DNA from 2 places in the Pararhizobium sp. O133 genome. Region 2 is predicted to be linked to the other one. Evidence: predicted binding sites of a transcription regulator. Region 2 holds the regulator's gene; the other holds the start of a gene.

Evidence for each region. Region 2 encodes HrcA, which represses chaperone genes, less so after heat shock. Its sites were predicted from a motif close to GTTAGCACTCNCNNNNNGNGAGTGCTAAC; they were not measured.
Region 1: groES (co-chaperone GroES) is a predicted target of HrcA. The motif match lies at 5,142-5,170, and genes of this name have one in related genera.

The regions. Positions count from the first base shown of each region.
Region 1 is NZ_CP196426.1:3,987,810-3,998,291, reverse strand. It holds gene ACST81_RS19340 (glutathione binding-like protein) at 20-727, shown strand; gene ACST81_RS19335 (NAD(P)/FAD-dependent oxidoreductase) at 822-2,039, shown strand; gene ACST81_RS19330 (hypothetical protein) at 2,051-2,500, opposite strand; gene groL (chaperonin GroEL) at 3,078-4,721, opposite strand; gene groES (co-chaperone GroES) at 4,787-5,083, opposite strand; gene chrA (chromate efflux transporter) at 5,259-6,629, shown strand; gene ACST81_RS19310 (TIGR01459 family HAD-type hydrolase) at 6,753-7,601, shown strand; gene ACST81_RS19305 (bifunctional riboflavin kinase/FAD synthetase) at 7,663-8,643, shown strand; gene ACST81_RS19300 (BrnA antitoxin family protein) at 8,694-8,933, shown strand; gene ACST81_RS19295 (DUF1902 domain-containing protein) at 9,155-9,322, opposite strand; gene ileS (isoleucine--tRNA ligase) at 9,666-10,482, shown strand, end outside.
Region 2 is NZ_CP196426.1:4,539,449-4,549,930, reverse strand. It holds gene ybaK (Cys-tRNA(Pro) deacylase) at 1-173, shown strand, start outside; gene ACST81_RS22090 (aminopeptidase) at 430-1,677, shown strand; gene ACST81_RS22085 (EamA family transporter) at 1,727-2,629, opposite strand; gene ACST81_RS22080 (MarR family winged helix-turn-helix transcriptional regulator) at 2,713-3,198, shown strand; gene hemW (radical SAM family heme chaperone HemW) at 3,504-4,679, opposite strand; gene rdgB (RdgB/HAM1 family non-canonical purine NTP pyrophosphatase) at 4,996-5,640, opposite strand; gene ACST81_RS22065 (VOC family protein) at 5,652-6,068, opposite strand; gene rph (ribonuclease PH) at 6,530-7,249, opposite strand; gene hrcA (heat-inducible transcriptional repressor HrcA) at 7,459-8,517, shown strand; gene grpE (nucleotide exchange factor GrpE) at 8,631-9,254, shown strand; gene ACST81_RS22045 (acetolactate synthase large subunit) at 9,633-10,482, opposite strand, start outside.

The DNA.
Region 1 (10,482 bases), 550 kb from region 2:
GCCCCCCAAGGAGTTCTCCATGGCCGATCTGTCCGCCTTCCCGATCACCACCCGCTGGCCCGCCCAAAATTCCGATATCATCCAGCTCTATTCCCTGCCGACGCCGAATGGCGTCAAGGTTTCGATCGCGCTCGAGGAACTCGGCCTTGCCTATGAGCCGCATCTGATCTCCTTCGGCACCAACGACCAGAAGTCGCCCGAATTTGTCTCCCTCAATCCGAACGGCCGCATTCCGGCGATCATCGATCCCAATGGCCCGAACGGCAAGCCGATCGGCCTGTTCGAATCCGGCGCCATCCTCGTCTATCTCGCCGAAAAGACCGGCAAGCTCATCCCGGCCGATCCGGCGGCACGTTACGAAATGCTGTCCTGGATCATGTTCCAGATGGGTGGTGTTGGGCCGATGTTCGGCCAGTTCGGCCATTTCTTCAAATTCGCCGCCGACAAGGTCGCCAACAACTCCTATCCGATGGAACGCTACCGCGACGAGTCCAAGCGCCTGCTCAGCGTGCTGGAGGCGCGACTGGAAGGCCGCCAGTGGCTGATGGGCGACGACTATACGATCGCCGATATCACCACCTTCCCGTGGATCGAAGGCGCCCGCAAATTCTACGGTGGCGGGGATGTTCTGGAATATTCGAGCTTCCCGAATGTCATGGCCTGGGTTGATCGCGCCATGGCCCGCCCGGCCGTCCAGAAGGGTTTCGATATCCCCAAGCGCGATTGATCGCGCCACCCACTAGCGTCCGCCCGAGTTGACGAAACTCGGGCGGACGGGCTACGTCTGGAGAAAAGAAGCTTTTTCGACGGGTGGAACAAAAGTGGCAGGCAGACTTGTTGTTGTGGGTGGCGGTCAGGCCGCCTTTGCCTTGGTGGCGAAACTCCGGGCGCTGAAGGACGACCGTCCGATCACCATGATTGCAGCCGAGGCCAGCCATCCCTACCAGCGGCCGCCGCTTTCCAAGAAGTATCTCCTGCGCGAAATGAATCTCGATCGTCTGCTCTACCGGCCGGAGGGCTGGTACGGCGAGCATGATATCGACATCCGCCTCTCCACATCCGTGACCGGCATCGACCGGACGAGCAAGACGGTCACCCTCAGTGACGGATCGACGCTTGAGTATGGCGACCTGGCCCTGGCCACCGGCTCGACGCCGCGCAAGCTGCCTGCCAGCGTCGGCGGCGATCTCGCCGGCGTCTTCGTCGTGCGTGATTTCACCGATGCCGATCGTCTGGCCGAAGAGATGCAGCCCGGCAAGCATGCGCTGATCATCGGCGGCGGTTATATCGGTCTCGAGGCGGCTGCGGTCGCCCGGTCCAGCGGGCTCGATGTCACCGTCATCGAGATGGCCGACCGGATCCTGCAGCGCGTGGCGTCTGCCGCGACGTCAAATCTGGTACGTAATATTCACACCACGCGCGGCGTCGATATCCGGGAAGGCGCCGGCCTTGTACGCCTCGTTGGAACCGATGGCCGGGTAACGGCGGCCGAATTGACCGACGGCACGACCATTCCGGTTGATCTTGTCATCGTCGGCATCGGCGTCACGGCCAATGACGCGCTTGCCCGCGAAGCCGGGCTGGAGGTTGCCAACGGCATCGTCGTCGATTGCTTTGGCCGCACCTCCGATCCGCATGTTTACGCGATGGGCGACTGCGCCGTGCAGCCCTGGAAGGACATGCGCATCCGGCTGGAATCGGTCCAGAACGCCGTCGACCAGGCCGAGGCCGTCGCCGCCCTTCTCGCCGGCGGCGAGGCGCCCTATGAGCCGAAGCCCTGGTTCTGGTCGGATCAGTATGACGTCAAGCTGCAGATCGCCGGCTTTGGCCTGGGCCACGACGAAACGGTCGTGCGCGCCGGCCAGCGCGAAGGCAGTGTGTCGGTCTGGTATTTCATGGGCGGCAAGCTGATTGCCGTCGACGCGCTCAACGATGCGAAGGCCTATGTGACGGGGAAGAAACTGCTGGACCTCGGCCTGACGCCGGATCGTTCGATCCTTGAGAATCCGCAGGCGGACCTCAAGACATTGCTGCCGTAACCTGCGGCTGCCTACTGGTGGATGCTGAACAGGCGGCCCTTCGTTTCCAGCTGGAAACGGGGGAAGAAGAACACGCCGAGCATCGAGCCTGAATAGCGCTGTTCCAAGCCGCTGGATTCGCCCACACAGAAGACCGGCTGCTTCTGGCCCGAGGCGAGGCTGATCGTCGTCGAGAAGCAGAAGGACGACGACGTCGTCGCGGCCTGTTCGAACAATTCGAGCACATGATTGCGATCAGTGCTGTCATAGCAACGCACCAGGTTCAGCAGGCCGCATTCCGGCTGCTGCAGGCCGTGCATGGCAGCGGCGCTATCTCCAAGCCGGAACAGGCCGTTCGACAGATCGCCCGACCAGCCCTCCGAAAAGCAGAATTGTCCCAGCAGTTCCTGGCCGCTTTCGCCCATGGCGAAAGAATGCGGACCCGGAACCTGCGAAAGGCCTGCTCTTGCGATCTTAAACACAGTTCACCCCAGTATGTGCACGAAATTCGAAATTCATTCAGTCGCGCCCCGTGGGGTCGCAAGAAACGATTTCCATTTTGCAGCAACGCGTACGCGAGCGGATTTCACATCACTCTGTTCTGTGGCTTGCAAGTTATAGAAAGCTCAATTTTCAAGTCTTGACCGGGTTTCGATCCCAGACGGAGCAAATTGTACGCGAGGAAAATCTATATGTTTTATGGTTTGGGATCAAAGTAATGTTGGGCACACAGTTAATAGCGAAAATTTGACCAATTTTATTGTCAAACTGTCCGGCCTTTGAAACCCCATGAATCTTGGTTCACTTGGAGCGCTGTTATAATTGCTTTTGCATATGCTTCAATGGTCTTTTCAGAAATATTTCTCGCTCCGTCGGCCATCGAACCTCAAGATTGTGGACTATTCACGGCAGGGCAATGAGAACCTGATTCGAGCTCGGGTCGGCAATGAGCCAAATGCCGTAGCTTGTTACCATTCTTGGGCCGGTTTGGTGCTGTGATTGAAAAAAAGGCGGACCTTGCGGCCCGCCTTTCTCATAAGTTCTGAATGGAACGCCTTATTACATCATGCCGCCCATGCCGCCCATGCCGCCCATGTCAGGCATGCCGCCGCCGGCCGAATCCTTCTTCGGCAGTTCAGCGATCATGGCTTCCGTGGTGATCAGCAGCGAAGCAACCGAAGCTGCGTTCTGCAGAGCCGTGCGAACGACCTTGACCGGATCGACGATACCCATGGCGATCATGTCGCCGAATTCGCCGGTCTGGGCGTTGTAGCCGTAGTTGTCGGTGTTGCTTTCGAGGATCTTGCCGACGATGATCGAGCCTTCGTCACCTGCGTTTTCAGCGATCTGGCGAACCAGCGACTGAAGTGCCTTGCGGATGATCGAGATACCGGCGGTCTGATCGTCGTTTGCACCCTTGAGGTCGAGAACGATCGAGGCGCGGAGCAGAGCCGTACCACCACCGGGAACGATACCTTCCTGAACGGCAGCGCGCGTTGCGTTGAGCGCGTCGTCGATACGGTCCTTCTTTTCCTTCACTTCGATTTCGGTCGCACCGCCAACGCGGATGACGGCAACGCCGCCAGCGAGCTTGGCAAGGCGTTCCTGCAGCTTTTCGCGGTCGTAATCGGAGGTGGTTTCCTCGATCTGGCCCTTGATCTGCGCGACGCGGCCTTCGATTTCGGCCTTCTTGCCGGAACCGTCGACGATCGTCGTGTTTTCCTTGGAGATCGAAACCTTCTTCGCACGGCCGAGCATTTCGAGCGTGACGTTTTCGAGCTTGATGCCGATGTCTTCGGAAATGACCTGGCCACCGGTCAGGATGGCGATGTCTTCGAGCATGGCCTTGCGGCGATCGCCGAAGCCCGGAGCCTTGACGGCAGCGATCTTCAGGCCGCCACGCAGCTTGTTGACGACGAGCGTTGCAAGAGCTTCGCCTTCGACGTCTTCCGAGATGATCAGGAGCGGCTTGCCGGTCTGAACGACGGCTTCGAGAACCGGAAGCATGGCCTGCAGGTTGGAGAGCTTCTTCTCATGGAGAAGGATGTAGGCGTCTTCCAGTTCGGCAACCATCTTTTCAGGGTTGGTCACGAAGTAAGGGCTGAGATAGCCGCGGTCGAACTGCATGCCTTCGACGACTTCGAGTTCGGTGTCGGCGGTCTTGGCTTCTTCAACCGTGATGACGCCTTCATTGCCGACCTTCTGCATCGCGTCAGCGATGTACTGGCCGATTTCCTTCTCGCCGTTGGCCGAGATCGTGCCGACCTGGGCCACTTCTTCCGAAGTGTTGATCTTCTTTGCCTTGGCAATGAGGTCCTTGACGATGGAGGAAACAGCGAGGTCGATGCCGCGCTTCAGATCCATCGGGTTCATGCCGGCGGCAACGGCCTTGCCGCCTTCGCGAACGATGGCCTGGGCGAGAACGGTTGCCGTCGTGGTGCCGTCGCCGGCGATGTCGTTGGTCTTCGAAGCAACTTCACGGACCATCTGCGCGCCCATGTTTTCGAACTTGTCTTCCAGTTCGATTTCCTTGGCGACGGAAACGCCGTCCTTGGTGATGCGCGGTGCGCCGAAGGACTTGTCGATGATGACGTTACGACCCTTCGGGCCGAGCGTGACCTTCACTGCGTCTGCGAGGATGTCGACGCCGCGCAGCATCTTTTCGCGTGCGGTGCGGCCGAACTTAATTTCTTTGGCTGCCATGATAAAAACTCCCGGGCTTGAGCCCAATTGGTTTTTGGAATGAGGAAAGTGAAGACCGGCTCAGATCAGCCGATAATGCCCATGATGTCGGCTTCCTTCATGATCAGAAGGTCTTCGCCGTTGAGCTTGACTTCGGTGCCCGACCACTTGCCGAACAGAACGCGATCGCCAGCCTTGACGTCGAGCGCGATGAGCGAGCCCTTGTCGTCACGGGTGCCGGTGCCGACGGCGACGATTTCGCCTTCCTGCGGCTTTTCCTTGGCGGTATCCGGAATGATGATGCCGCCCTTGGTCTTGGCTTCGGACTCGACACGGCGTACAACGACGCGGTCATGCAGAGGACGGAAATTGGTGCTTGTCATTGTCTAATCCCTCGATCAAATGACTTCACGGATCGTCTTTGCGATCCGATTGATGGATGTTAGCACTCCTGTTGAGTGAGTGCCAGCGGCTTGGAGATAAGGATGGCCAAGGATTGAGTCAAGGACGGCCTGTCGAAAATATTTCATCGATCATGGTTATCTGATCGGCATGCTCTTGACCCAACAACACGACCTGAATGTGACACCGCCCCATCCATCTTTCTCCGAGGCAACGAAAGTCTGGGCGAAGATCGGTCTCCTGAGTTTCGGCGGCCCGGCCGGGCAGATCGCCCTCATGCACAAGGAACTGGTGGAAGAGCGCCGGTGGATTTCCGAAAGCCGGTTTCTGCACGCGCTGAATTTCTGCATGCTGCTGCCGGGACCGGAGGCGCAGCAACTCGCTACCTATATCGGCTGGCTGCTGCATGGCACGCGCGGCGGCATCGTCGCCGGTCTGCTGTTCATCTTGCCGGGCTTCCTCGTCATCCTCGGCCTGTCGTCGGCCTATGCGCTGTTTCACCAGACGGACTGGCTTTCCAGCCTGTTTTTCGGATTGAAGGCCGCGGTGCTGGCGATCGTCGTCGAAGCGGTCATCCGGGTGGGCCGGCGGGCGCTGAAGACGCGGTTTTCGCTGATCGTCGCCTCGCTCGCGTTTGCGGCACTCTTCCTGTTCGACTTGCCGTTTCCGCTGGTCGTGCTCGCTGCGGGCATCGCCGGTTATATCGCCACCCGGATGCAGCCGGAAACGGGTGAAAACGCCTTGACTGCGGCCGCAAAACGGGCGATGGCCGACAGGCCCTCGGTCATCGACGCCGGCTTCCCGGATCACGCCGCAAGTTGGGGGCGGACAGTGCGGGTTCTCTGTCTCTGGCTGGCGCTGTGGATCGCGCCTTTCATTCTGATCGCCAGTGTGATCGGCTTCGACAATGTGTATCTCGCCATCGGCCTGTTCTTCTCGAAAATGGCGGTGGTGACCTTCGGCGGCGCCTATGCTGTGCTGGCCTATGTCGCGCAGCAGGCGGTCGAGACCTATCACTGGCTGAAACCCGGCGAGATGCTCGATGGTCTTGCACTGGCCGAGACGACACCGGGGCCGCTGGTTCTGGTGCTGTCCTTCGTCGGCTTCATGGCCGCCTTCCGCACGCCGCTTGGGCTCGATCCGCTGTCGGCCGGTGTGCTCGGGGCCACGCTTGCGACCTGGGTGACCTTCGTGCCCTGCTTCCTGTGGATCTTCCTCGGTGCGCCCTATGTCGAGACGCTGCGCAACAACAGGGCGCTGTCGGGCGCGCTCTCAGCCATTTCGGCGGCGGTCACCGGCGTCATCCTCAATCTCGCCGTCTGGTTCGGCCTGCATGTGCTCTTCGCCGAGGTCACGCGCTATGCGGCGGGGCCGCTCTCCTTGCCGCTTCCCGTCTGGCAGAGCTTTCAGTGGCCGGCATTCCTGCTGACGCTTTTGGCGGTCGTTCTGCTCTTTGGTCTCAAACGCGGGATGGTGACGACACTTTCCATCTGCGCCGTCGCGGGCTGGCTGATCGGCAATTTTTAGCATCCGAGACGCGCCGGATGCCCGAATCCTTGGGATTCCGCCGCCATTTTCGGCATCCAGTCTTGTGTTTTGGCCGCCTGCCTGCGATGTCACCCCGACCAATTTTTTCTGCGGGAAACCAGCATGGCCGTTCGGATCAACAGTTTTCGCGACATCGCCAGCCGCTACGACGTCGTTCTGTGCGACGTCTGGGGCGTGCTGCACAATGGCGTCGCGGCCTTCAAGGAGGCCTGCGAGGCGCTGACCGAAGCGCGCGCCAAGGGCCTGACCGTCGTCCTCATCACCAATTCGCCACGCCCGCATCCAGGCGTCATCGTCCAGATTCGCGGGCTCGGCGTGCCCGACAGCGCCTATGACCGCATTGTCACCTCCGGCGACGTGACCCGGGCGCTGATCACCGCCGGCCCGAAGAAGATCTATTTCATCGGTGCCGAACGCGACCTGCCGCTGATCGAGGGGCTGGGCGTCAGCATGGTATCCTCGGAAGATGCCGAGATTATCGTCTGCGCCGGCTTCTTCGACGACGAGACGGAAACGGCCGAGGATTACCGCGCGACACTTTCGGGCATGGTCAAGCGCAAGGTGCCGCTGATCTGCGCCAACCCGGACCTCGTCGTCGAGCGCGGCCATCGGCTGATCCCTTGCGCCGGCGCCATTGCCAAGGTTTATGAGCAAATGGGCGGGGAAACTCGTATTTCCGGGAAGCCCTATGTGCCGATCTACCGTGCCTCGCTGTCCGAGGCCAAGGCGGCACGCGGCGGCTTCGATCTGGCGCGGGTGATCGCGGTCGGCGACGGCATGCCGACGGACGTGAAGGGCGCGCAGGATTTCGGCCTCGATGTCCTCTATATCAGCGCCGGAATTCATGCAGCCGAATATATGACGGCGGAAAAGACTGACGAGGCAAAGCTGACGGGCTTCCTGAAAAGCGAAGGCGCCACGCCGAAGTGGTGGATGCCGAGGCTGGCTTAATGGCGGCGGCGCTTTAGCACCGGCCGATCGGACTGCGGAACAGATGACTGGCGTGACGGATATGACGGTTTTCCATCGCAACGAGACCCGCGAACCCCTGCCTGAAGCGTTGCGCGGCGGCGTTATCGCCATCGGCAATTTCGACGGCGTCCATCGCGGCCATCAGTCGGTCCTGAACCGGGCTCTCGAAGAAGCAAGCGCGCGGGGCGTTCCGGCGCTCGTCCTGACGTTCGAGCCGCATCCGCGCAGTGTCTTCCGTCCCGACCGCCCGGTGTTTCGGCTGACACCCGCGCCGCTTAAGGCCCGCATCCTGGAAGGCATGGGCTTTTCCGCCGTCATCGAATATCCGTTCGATCGTACCTTCTCCGAGCTGTCCGCTTCCGATTTCATCCGGTCCGTGCTGATGGACTGGCTGCATGCCAGCCATGTCGTCACCGGCTTCGATTTTCATTTCGGCAAGGGCAGGGAAGGCGGCCCGGCCTTCCTGATGGCGGCCGGCGGCGAGAACGGTTTCGGCGTGACGCTGGTCGATGCCTTCCGTGACGAGAACGCTTCGGTCATCTCGTCCAGCCATATCCGCGGCCTGCTCGGCGAAGGCGACGTGGCGCAGGCCGCCGGATTGCTCGGCTATCGCTATACGGTGGAAGCCGAGGTGATCGGCGGCAAGCAACTTGGCCGCACGCTCGGCTATCCCACGGCCAACATGCAACTGCCGCCGGAAGTCGAGCTGCGCAACGGCATTTACGCCGTCCGCTTCCGTTGCGCCGATGGTATCGTCCACGACGGTGTCGCCAGCTTCGGCAAGCGACCGACCGTGGACAGCAACGGCACCGCGCTGCTGGAGACTTTTGTCTTCGATTTCTCCGGCGATCTCTATGGCCAGGTCTGCTCGGTCTCCTTCTTCGGCCATCTGCGTGACGAGCTGAAATTCGATGGCCTCGAGCCGCTGGTGGTGCAGATGAAGCAGGATGATGCCGAGGCCCGCGCGCTTCTGTCGGGTGTGCAAGCGCTGAGCCAGATCGACCGCAAGATTGCATTCTGAAACTGATAGGCCCGGCACGACGCTGGCCGCACTTAATCGAGGATCACATCATGGCCACCACGCCCCGCCGCCCCGTCAGCGCCATGGACGCCGCAGAAGCCCTGTTCAAACCGGCCAAGAAAGCCCCTGCGCCCGCCGTCGAAAAGCGCGCTTTGCCGGAAACCAAGGAACTGGTCTCCCTGAAACTCGACAGTTCCGTGCTGCACTATTTCCAGGATGACGGCCCGGGCTGGCAGGATCGCATCAACGACGCGCTGCGTTCGTTCGTGGTGGCAAATCCGAAGGATTGATTGGCTTTCTCTTCTCCCCAGCGGGGAGAAGGTGGCCTGAAAGGCCGGATGAGGAGGCCGAAGGCCACCTTCAAACTATGCCGCTGGGTGCCGCTCCGCCGGCACCCCCTCATCGCCTCGCCGTGCTCGGCACTTCTCCCCGCCGGGGAGAAGAGGGAGATACTTTCCTGCCTTCAACTAAGGCTCGCAAACGTTCCAATATTTGTGTTCGAAATGCACGATCAGAGATGATTTGCGACGATCAGGTCGATCGCCGTATCGAACATCACGTCCTCGAACTGCTCGACCGTGTCGGCTTCGATATGCAAGCCTTCGATGTCGCTTTCCGAGTAAAAGACCTTGGCGTCCGCATCCCAGAGCGCTTTCACAAAAAATGTCCGTTTGACCATATCATGCTCCCGCAACAGATCGTTCTGTTCGGAAACGATCCACGCAATGTTATCACAGGAAGAACCAACAGTTCCATCCGCTGGTCATAGCCCCATCCTTGTTCGAAACTTTGGCGTTTTCATCTTCCTTTTCGGCCGAAAACCGCTTAAACAACCGGCCACCATGACCCGATATCGTCGATTGAACCGTGATCTGCGAATTATTGGCCCGGCCTTCCCAGCGCTCTGATAGCCGCCGGAAGGTCCGGGTTTTCGGCGTTCCTCCGGAGCGTCACCGTTATCCCCTTGAAGATATCCCGTTCGCATGCGCGGCGACACGCGCTCAACAGTGATTGCAAAAACCATGACCGATACAGCCGAAAAACTCGACTATTCCAAGACGCTCTACCTGCCCGAAACCGAATTTCCGATGCGCGCCGGCCTGCCGCAGAAGGAGCCGGAAACGGTGGCCCGCTGGCAGAAGATGGACCTCTACAAGAAGCTTCGCGCGTCGGCCGCCGGCCGCGAAAAGTTCGTCCTCCACGACGGCCCGCCCTATGCCAACGGCAATATCCATATCGGCCACGCGCTGAACAAGATCCTGAAGGACGTCATCACTCGCTCGTTCCAGATGCGCGGATTTGACTCCAACTACGTTCCGGGCTGGGACTGCCACGGCCTGCCGATCGAATGGAAGATCGAGGAAGAAAACTACCGCTCCAAGGGCAAGCCCAAGCCTGACCTGAAGCAACCGGCCGCGATGATCGAGTTCCGCAAGGAATGCCGCGCTTACGCCGAAAAATGGATCAAGGTGCAGGGCGACGAGTTCCAGCGCCTCGGCATCGTCGGTGATTTCGACAATCCGTACCTGACGATGAATTTCCACGCCGAAAGCCGCATCGCCGGCGAACTCCTGAAGATCGCCATGAGCGGCCAGCTCTATCGCGGTTCGAAGCCGATCATGTGGTCGGTTGTCGAGCGCACCGCGCTGGCGGAAGCCGAGGTCGAATATCACGACTATGAGAGCGACACGATCTGGGTGAAGTTCCCGGTTAGCCGAGAATATAAAGACATCGATGCGTTCACGGCGATTGACGATCCCGAATATGTATCGACCATCACCGAATATGAAAATGATATCGGCGGGGCTTACGTCGTCATCTGGACAACCACCCCGTGGA
Region 2 (10,482 bases):
GCGGCATCAGCCCGTTCGGGCAGAAGAAGCAGGTGCCCACCGCGATCGAGGAGGCGGCGCTGGCCGAGGCACTGGTCTATATCAATGGCGGCCAGCGCGGATTGCAGGTGCGGCTGGCGCCGGAGGATGCCCGCAAGGCCTTGAGCGCCGTCGCGGTCTCGCTGACCGCCTAAGACTGATCGACATTCGCCTCAAGCCGGTCTGCAAATGGTGCTTTCCCGCGCTTACGTAGCGGTCGCGGCCTCAAGAGTGAGTCAGGTCAGCTTCCGGAGCAGGGGCGGCGAACCGCGCTGCCTCGGCATCCGGCAATTTCGTACCGACATGGCCGATTGGGATGGAGCTCGAGGGGAGGTCGTCGCAAACGTCTTCCGGTTTGGTCCGAAGCGCTCTACATAGGTGGCTCGAACCAAACAGCCAGCAGGATATGCGATGACCTCCCCCGCCCACCAAGCCGTCGATCCCGTCAAACTCGACAAGCTCGCCGAAGTCGCCGTCAAGGTCGGGTTGCAGCTGCAGCGCGGGCAGGACCTCCTCATTACCGCGCCCGTCGCAGCCATGCCTTTGGTGCGGCTGATCACCAAACATGCCTATATCGCCGGCGCCGGCCTGGTGACGACCTTCTATTCCGATGAGGAAACCACGCTCTCGCGCTATGCGCATGCGCCGGACGAAAGCTTCGACCGGGCGACCGGCTGGCTTTACGACGGCATGGCCAAGGCCTTTGGCGCCAACACGGCCCGCCTTGCCATTTCCGGCGACAATCCGATGATGCTGGCGAGCCAGGACCCGGCCAAGGTGGCGCGCGCCAACAAGGCGCTGTCGATGGCCTACAAGCCGGCGCTGGAGAAAATCTCCAATTTCGATATCAACTGGAACATCGTCTCCTATCCGAACCCGGCCTGGGCCAAGCAGATGTTTCCGGACGATCCAGAGATCGTTGCCGTCGAAAAGCTCGCCAATGCGATCTTCGCCGCCTCGCGCGTCGATGCCGCCGACCCGATCGCGGCCTGGGCCGAACACAACGCCAATCTCGCCAAGCGGTCGTCCTGGCTGAATGGCGAGCGCTTTTCGGCGCTGCATTTCACGGGCCCCGGCACGGACCTCACGGTGGGCCTCGCAGACGGCCATGAATGGCATGGCGGCGCCTCGACGGCGAAGAACGGCATCACCTGCAATCCGAACATTCCGACCGAGGAAGTCTTCACCACGCCGCATGCGCTGCGCGTCGAAGGCCATGTATCGAGCACCAAGCCGCTGTCGCATCAGGGCACGCTGATCGACAATATCCAGGTTCGTTTCGAAGGCGGCCGGATCGTCGAGGCCAAGGCATCGAAGGGTGAGGAAGTGCTGAACAAGGTGCTGGATACGGACGAAGGCGCGCGGCGTCTTGGCGAAGTGGCGCTGGTGCCGCATTCCTCGCCGATCTCGGCCAGCGGCGTCCTGTTCTACAACACGCTGTTCGACGAAAACGCTTCCTGCCATATCGCGCTCGGCCAGTGCTATTCGAAATGCTTCCTCGACGGCGCGTCGCTCAGCCAGGACCAGATCAAGGCGCAGGGCGGCAACTCCAGCCTGATCCATATCGACTGGATGATCGGCTCCGGCGAGGTGGATATCGACGGCGTGCGCACCGACGGTGCCAGGGTTCCGGTCATGCGCAAGGGCGAATGGGCCTGATTTTTTGAGACGTCTCCCCCGTGATCATGGTCGCGGGGGGGGGTGGGATTTAACGGCCGGACGCCGGCATGGCCGTGACCGGTGCTGCGGTACGCGGCGCCATCTGCGCCCGTTGTCCGAGCCAGACGCTTGTCAATACCATGACCACGCCGATGATCTGCAGCGGCGTCAGGCTCTGGCCGAGCACGCTCCAGCCTAGCAGCGTCGCGACCAACGGGCTGAGGAAGCCGAGCGGCGCAACGATCGCCGGTCCGATCCGGGCGATGCCACGAAACCACAAAACCGAGGTGAAGGCGGCGCCGATCAGCCCCAGCCAGGCCATCCCGAGAGCATTGGCCAAGGTCGGCACCGGCAGGGTGGGCTCCAGCAGCAGGGCGACCGGCAGCAGAAGCAGCCCGCCGGCCGTCAATTGCCAGGCGGTGACGGTCAGGCTGGAAACGGGCGGCGCCCAGCGGCGGGTCAGCACCGTGCCGAAAGCCATGGACACTGCGCCGGCAAGGCCGGCGATCACGCCGATCGGATCCAGCGCCGCGCTCGGCGTCAGCACCAAAAGGCCGACTCCGGCCATGCCGATCAAGGCAGCGATGATCGCCAACGGTTTGACCGGCGTACCGATCAAGGACCGTGCAATGAGGACGACGATCAGCGGCTGGATCGCGCCGACGGTCGCGGCAACGCCTCCGGGCAGGCGATAGGCGGAGATGAACAACATTGCCCAGAAGAACGAGAAATTGAGGGCTCCGAGAATGAAGCTGCGCCTCCACCAGATTCCGAACGGCAATTGGCGGACGATGAGCAGCAGGATGAGGCCGGCGGGCAGGGCACGCAGCATGGCGGCAGTCAGCGGATAGCCGGGCGGCAGGAACTCGGTGGTGACGAGGTATGTGCTGCCCCAGATAGCGGGCGCGACGGCGGTAAGGGCGATATCGCTGCCGACGGAACTTATCTTCATATGAAGTATCTCGATTTCAAGATAAAAGGAGCATAACTCCACTTGTCTTGACGTCAAGATGAATTCTACCTACCACGGAATGCATGGATGATCATGTCGACAGAATTCTGACACAGTGGCGCCGCGAACGTCCCGACCTTGATGTAGAGCCGATGGGCCTGCTCGGCCGGATGGCACGGCTGACGACCTATCTCGGCCGAGAGGTGGAAAAGACCTTCCTGTCGCTCGGACTGACCTCCGCCAGCTTCGACGTCCTGGCGACCTTGCGTCGCTCCGGCAAACCCTACCGGCTTTCGCCCGGCGACCTGCTGGCGACGATGATGATCACCTCCGGCACGATGACGAACCGGATCGACCAGCTGGAAAAGGCGGGCCTCGTCGAGCGCCTCACCCATCCTGAAGACCGCCGCAGCGTGCTGATCGCGCTGAAACCGGAAGGTCTGGAATTGGTGGAACGCGCCGTCACCGCCCATGTCGCCAACCAACACCGGCTGACGGAACTGCTCGATCCCGACGAGCGGACGGCGCTCGATGCGATCGTGAAGAAATACCTGGCGACGTTCGAGTAGGGCGGGCAGCACGCCAAGCCGCAATGCGGCTCAGACTGCTGACAAACTCTCAAGCCGATTGTTTAGAGTATCGTTCCCTTTATACGACCCATTCTCCGTCTTCCTCGCCCTTGTGGCGGGGATCCAGCGACCCGACGTCTGTCGGGTCAAAGGACTCTTCCATCCCAAGGACTTGGGATGGCTGGATCTCTGTGACAAGCACAGAGATGACGGACGGGATGGTAGCTCGGCACGTCCCAAATGATTTCCAACGTCGCCGAAAGATGACTTTGTCAGCAAGCATGAGGCACTATGCGGCTGCTGCCTCAGCAAGCCAAATCCGCCACAACCGAATCCAGGATCAACATGCCGGCTGGCGTGCAGCGGAGGCGGGAATTGCCGAGGCGTTCGATGAAGCCGTGTTCGATCAGGAACTGCTCGCGTTCCGGGTCCGGTTCGCGGCCGGACAGGTCCTGCCAGCGGACGAGATCGATGCCTTCCTTGAGCCGCAGGCCCATCAGCAAGAGTTCGTCGGCCTGTTCGTCATAACCCAGCACCTCCTGATCGACCATGCCGTGGCCATGTTCCTCGACCAGTTGCAGCCAGGCCTCCGGCTTGCGCTCGGTGGCGGTGGCGATCTTGTCGCGGCCGCGCGTGATGCGGCCGTGGGCGCCGGGGCCGATGCCGGCATAGTCGCCGTAACGCCAGTAGGTGAGGTTGTGTCGGCTCTCGGCACCGGGGGCAGCATGGTTGGAGACCTCATAGGCGGGCATGCCGAAGCCTTCCGTGATTTCCTGTGTTGCCTCATAGAGCACGGCCGAATGCTCGCCATCCGGCACGATCAGCTTGCCGGCCTTGTGCAGTCCGTAGAAGGGCGTGCCTTCCTCGATCGTCAACTGGTAGAGCGACAGGTGATCGACGGCATAGGAGACGGCCTGTTTCAGCTCTTGCTCCCAGTCTTCCACCGTCTGGTTCGGACGGGCGTAGATGAGGTCGAAGGACATGCGCGGGAAGATGTCGCGGGCCAGGCCGATCGCCTTCAGCGCATCCTCGACATTGTGCAGCCGGCCGAGGAATTTGAGATCCCGGTCGTTCAAGGCCTGCACGCCGAGCGAGACGCGGTTGACGCCGGCAGACCTGTAGCCCCGGAAGCGTGTGGCCTCTACACTGGAGGGATTGGCCTCCATGGTGATCTCGATACCGTCGGGCACATGCCAGAGATTGGCGATGCCATCCAGGATCGCCTCGACCGTCGCCGGGTTCATCAGCGAGGGCGTGCCGCCGCCCATGAAGATGCTGGTGACGGTGCGTGGCCCCGACATATGCCGCATCGCGGCCATCTCGGTCAGGAAGGCGCTGACAAAACGCGGCTGGTCGACAGGCTGGTGGCGGACATGGCTGTTGAAGTCACAATAGGGACACTTGGCGGCGCAGAAGGGCCAGTGGACATAGACTCCGAAACCGGGGTCCTTGCTGTCGCTGATCGAGGAGAGGCTGGCCATTTGGTCTTTGGTCTTTCAGGCGCGCGTGGCGCGGGGTCGTGTTGAATGCTATTTAGAGATTAAGGACGTGAAAGGCTATCCTATGTTAGATGCGGCTTGCCTGGGCCTCTCTACGATTTGAAATCGGGGCTGGTTAACCCCCTCTGTCGGCATTCTCTTCTCCCCAGCGGGGAGAAGGTGGCCGAAGGCCGGATGAGGGGGCCGAAGGCCACGCTTCGACTATGCCGTACGCGCCGGCTCGCGCCGTCGCCCCCTCATCGCCTCGTTTAACTCGGCACTTCTCCCCGCTGGGGAGAAGAGGGATTGGCCCCAATGTTCAAGCACTCAAACACGTCTCCGCAAAAATCTTGAACGCCCGCGCCCGGTGCGACAGCGCCTTTTCGTCGCCGGGTTTCCAGCCGTGCTTTTCCTCGGCGTTCATTTCGCCGAAGGTGACGTCGTAGCCGAGCGGCTGGAAGACCGGGTCGTAGCCGAAGCCCTGGGTTCCGCGCGGCGGCCAGACGATATGGCCCTCGACTTCGCCCCGAAAGAGTTCAACATGGCCATCCGGCCAGGCGAGGCAGAGGACCGAGACGAAGCGGCCGGTGCGCCGGTCGAAGGCGGTGGCGCCGGCTTCCTGGATGGCTGTCTCGACCTTTTCCATCGCCATGGCAAAGTCGCGTGTGCCGTCGGCGGTCTCCGCCCAGTTGGCGGTGTAGACGCCGGGATCGCCGTTCAGCGCATCGACGACGAGGCCGGAATCGTCCGACAGGGCGGGAAGACCGGATGCTCTGGCCGAAGCCAGGGCCTTGATCGTGGCGTTTTCCTCGAAGGTCGTGCCGGTTTCGTCCGGCTCTTCGAAAGCGAGATCGGCCGCGGATTTGGCCTGAAAGCCGAGCGGGCCGATCAGGTCGCGGATTTCACGGATCTTGCCGGCATTATGGCTGGCGACGATGATGGTCTTGTCTTCGAGCTTGCGCATGCGTGTCTCTCTCAATCGATGGCCCAGAGGCCGGGTTCGGCGCATTCCAGGCTGTTGCCGGCGGGATCGCGGAAATAGAAGGATCGGGCGCCCGTCGGCCAGCGAATATCCACTTCGATCGGGATGCCGGCGGATGTCAACTTTTCGATCCAGCTGTCGAGCTTGTCAGCCGCCACCCGGAAGCATGCATGCCCGTTTCCCTTCGTGCCGTGGGGCGGCACGGGCAGCGCACCCTCATGCGGCGGCTTGATGGTCTCTTCCGAGTTGAAGATCAGCAGAACGCCCTGACCGCAGCGAAAGAACACATGACGATTGCCGGCGCGGGTAATCTTTTGCAGGCCGAGAACGGTGCCGTAGAAATGTTCGGCGGCATCGAGATCGTCGGCGTAGAGCGCGGTTTCGAGGATGCCTTCGAGGGCGTCAGCCATGGCGCGGGCCTCCCGAATGGCTGGGTTTCTCTTCTCCCCATCGGGGAGAAGTGCCGAGCGATAGCGAGGCGATGAGGGGGGCTTCGGCGTAGCCGGAGCCAGGCGTCAAATTCGCAAGGTGGCCTTCGGCCCCCCTCATCCGGCCTGCGGCCACCTTCTCCCCGCTGGGGAGAAGAGGAAGCCAACCGCCAACTCCATCGTCCCCTCGCCTCGCTTGTGGTGTGGCAATCGCGTGTGGAAAAAGACCCCCTCTGGCCTGTCGGCCATCTCCCCCACAAGGGGGGAGAGGCCCAGCTGCTGCCCCTCGTTTCAAACGATGGGCCGGGCGGCGGATTAAGCCCCTCCCCCTTGTGGGGAGGGGTTGGGGAGGGGACTTTTCCATATGCGATAGCCCTGCTGCCTGCGGGGAGTGGGCTAGGATGATGGGCAAAGCTGTGAGGGCGCTCGCCATGGCTATTCCGTTATCCAGCCACCGTCTGCTTCTGCATTTCCACCAGTTCCGCAATGCCGTTCTTCGCAAGACCGAGCAGGGTGCTGAACTCCTCTTCCGAGAACGGCTTGCCCTCCGCCGTGCCCTGGATCTCGACGATGCCGCCCGATCCGGTGATGACGAAATTGGCGTCGGTCTCGGCTGCGGAATCCTCGAGATAATCGAGGTCGATGACCGGCTGGTTGGCGAAGATGCCGCAGGAGATGGCGGCGATATTGTCCTTCAGGACCTTTTCGACCTTGATCATGTTGCGGGCTTCCATCCATTTCAGGCAGTCGTGCAAGGCAATCCAGGCGCCGGTGATCGACGCCGTACGCGTGCCGCCATCCGCCTGGATGACGTCGCAGTCGATCGAGATCTGGCGTTCGCCGAGCGCCTGCAGATCGACGACAGCACGGAGCGATCGCCCGATCAGCCTCTGGATTTCCTGGGTGCGGCCGCTCTGCTTGCCGGATGCCGCCTCGCGCTTCATGCGCTCGCCGGTGGCGCGCGGCAGCATGCCATATTCGGCGGTGACCCAGCCCTTGCCGCTGTTGCGCAGCCATGGCGGCGTCTTGTCTTCCAGGCTCGCCGTCACCAGCACATGGGTGTCGCCGAACTTGACGAGGCAGGAACCCTCCGCGTGCTTGGAAACATTGCGCTCGAAGGAAACCTTGCGCATCTGGTCGGTTTTTCTGCCGGAAGGCCGCATCATGAACTCCTGTGATGTTTGTCAGCCTTCTATCCCAACTTGCGTGGAAGGGAAATCATTTGCTCCAAAAGAGTGATCGGGCGGCAAAAGCCGATAAGGCAGGCTGTGCAGCCATTTTCCCTTTTGCTATCCGGGCAGGGATCACTATATTCCAAGAGACTTCAACAACATGGGTTTTCGCGTTCGAAATGGTGCTGGACAAAACTGCGATGCACGAAAGGCTTTCGGCGCTCGACGAGCGCTCGGGCGAAATCTTCCGCCGCATCGTGGAAAGCTATCTCGAAAGCGGCGAGCCGCTTGGATCCCGCAACCTTTCGCGCATCCTGCCGATGTCTTTGTCGCCGGCGTCCGTGCGCAATGTGATGAGCGACCTTGAAGACCTCGGCCTGATCTATTCGCCGCATATCAGCGCCGGCCGACTGCCGACGCAGGTCGGCCTGCGCTTCTTCGTCGATGCCTTCATGCAGGTGGGCGACCTGTCGCCGGAAGACCGCGCCTCGATCGACCGGCATGTGCGCCGCGCCGATCGCGACCAGCCGGTCGAGACGCTGCTCAATGATGCCAGCCAGATGCTGTCGGGCATGTCGCGCGGGGCAGGGCTGGTCATCACGGCGAAGAACGATCCGGTGCTGCGCCATGTCGAGTTTGTTCGCTTGGCGCCGACCAAGGCGCTGGCCGTGCTGGTCGGCGAGCACGACCAGGTGGAAAACCGCATCATCGAGCTGCCGACCGGGGTCACCAGCTCGCAGTTGACCGAGGCCGCCAATTTCCTCAATGCCCATCTCGCCGGCCAGACGCTGCCCGAGGTTCGCGGCCAGCTGGAAAAGGTCAAGGAAACCGTGCGGCGTGAACTCGACACGCTGAGCCAGGATCTGGTCGAGCGCGGGCTGGCCATCTGGTCGGGCAGCGAGGTGGACGACAAGCCGACGCAACTGATCGTGCGCGGCCGCGCCAATCTGCTGGAGGGCTTGGCCGGCGCCGAGGATGTCGACCGGCTGCGCATGCTGTTCGACGATCTGGAAAAGAAGGATAGCCTGATCGAGATCCTCAACCTTGCCGAAAGCGGGCCGGGCGTGCGGATCTTCATCGGCTCGGAAAACAAGCTGTTCTCCCTGTCGGGCTCGTCGCTGATCGTCGCGCCCTATAAGGACAGCGACGACAAGATCGTCGGCGCCGTCGGCGTCATCGGCCCGACGCGGCTCAACTATTCCCGCATCGTTCCGATGGTGGATTATACGGCGCAACTGATGTCGCGCCTGTCGCGGTAGGGTCATGCGAAAGGCCGGTTTTTCCGGCCACTTTCGATTGCACCCTTGATTTTTCGGCTTCAAAGCTCGATATCGACACCAAATCCTAACAGTTTGACATTCCGGAGACCGTCATGACCGACGATACGAACAAACACGGTGCTGCTGAAGCAAATGCGGCCGACGCTGCTGCCGCAAGCTATGCCGAAGCTGCCGCGGAACAGGTCGACGCGCCCGTTGCCGAACCCGATCCGCTGGAACTCGCCAAGGCTGAAGCCGCCGATTTCCGCGATCGCTACCTGAGGCTCGCCGCCGAGATGGACAATCTGCGCCGCCGCACCGAGCGCGACGTGAAAGACGCCAAGTCCTATTCGACCGCCGGCTTTGCCCGCGACATGCTGGCCGTGTCCGACAACCTGCGCCGCGCGCTGGAAGCCATTCCGGCGGAAGCCCGCGGGGCTGGTGACACCGGTTTCAATGCGCTGGTCGAAGGCGTGGAGATGACGGAACGCTCGATGCTGACGATGCTCGAGCGTCATGGTATCAAGAAGCTGGATCCCGTCGGCCAGAAATTCGACCCGAACTTCCATCAGGCCATGTTCGAGGTTCCGAACACGGAAGTGCCGAACAACACCGTCGTCCAGGTCGTCCAGGCCGGCTACACGATCGGCGAGCGCGTTCTCCGCCCCGCCATGGTCGGCGTCGCCAAGGGCGGCCCGAAGGCTGTTGCCGCCACGGAAGAAACGCCGGCGGTTTGATTTTTACTGGATTGTCCTTCTCCCCGCAGGCGGCAGGGCAATCGCATATGGAAAAGTCCCCTCCCCAACCCCTCCCCACAAGGGGGAGGGGCTTAACCCGCCGCCCCGTCTGTCATCGGAAACGAAGGCCGGCGGCTGGGTCTCTCCCCCTTGTGGGGGAGATGGCCGACAGGCCAGAGGGGGTCTTTTTCCATATGCGATAGCCCTGCCGCAGGCGGGGAAGGTGCCCGCAGGGCGGATGAGGGCTTCGTGCCCCTCTTTTTGTTTGGGTTTTTGCCCCTGACCCTAACCCTCTCCCCGCTTGCGGGGAGAGGGGACGACGGAGCAAGTCACTCCCCGACAATCAGATGTGGGATTCCGGGTCGCGACCATCGGCTCTCAAATAACCGCCTCGATCAAAAACGGCCCCGGACGCGACAGAGCGTGGTTGAGAAGCCTGCCGAACGTCTCGCATGTATCAGCCCGCGCCGCCTCAACGCCCATTCCCTTGGCCATCAAAACCCAGTCGAGCGAGGGATTGTCGAGGTTGAGCATGCGCCGGGCGTTTTCGCCGATGGTCTGAACGCCCACATTGCGCATTTCGCCATGCAGCACTGCGTAGGTGCGGTTGGCGAAGATGATGGTGACGATGTCGAGGTTTTCGCGGGCTTGGGTCCAGAGGCCTTGGACCGTATACATGCCGCTGCCATCGGCCTGCAGGTTCACGACCTTCCGATCCGGGCGGGCAATCGCAGCACCGATGGTCACGGGGATGCCCATGCCGATCGCGCCGCCGGTGATCATCAGGAAATCGTGCGGGGCCGCGTGTTCGGACAGCGCAAAGAACCGCCGGGCCGAGGTGATGGCTTCATCGCAGACGATGGCGTTGTCGGGCAGCTTTTGCGCCACCATCACCGCCACCGCGTCCTCCGTCAGCGGCCCCGAAGGTTTTCCCTCATCGGGAATGCTGGTTGTGCGCAGCAAAGCTTGAGTGCTTTTGATCCCCAGTTCATCCCGCAGCTCTTCCAGTGCCCGCTTCAGATCGTCGCCATGGGCAGCGAGCGTCAGAACCTGGCACTCTTCGCGAACGAGGCGCCCCGGCTTGCTGGGATAGGCGAAGAAGGCGACGGGCTCGGACGCGCCGACGAGGATCAGCACGTCGATCTCGGCCAGTGTCTCCAGTGCGGCATCGACCGGGTAGGGGACGCGGGTGGGCGCGACGCGTCCGCGTCCGCGCTGCATGTGCGCC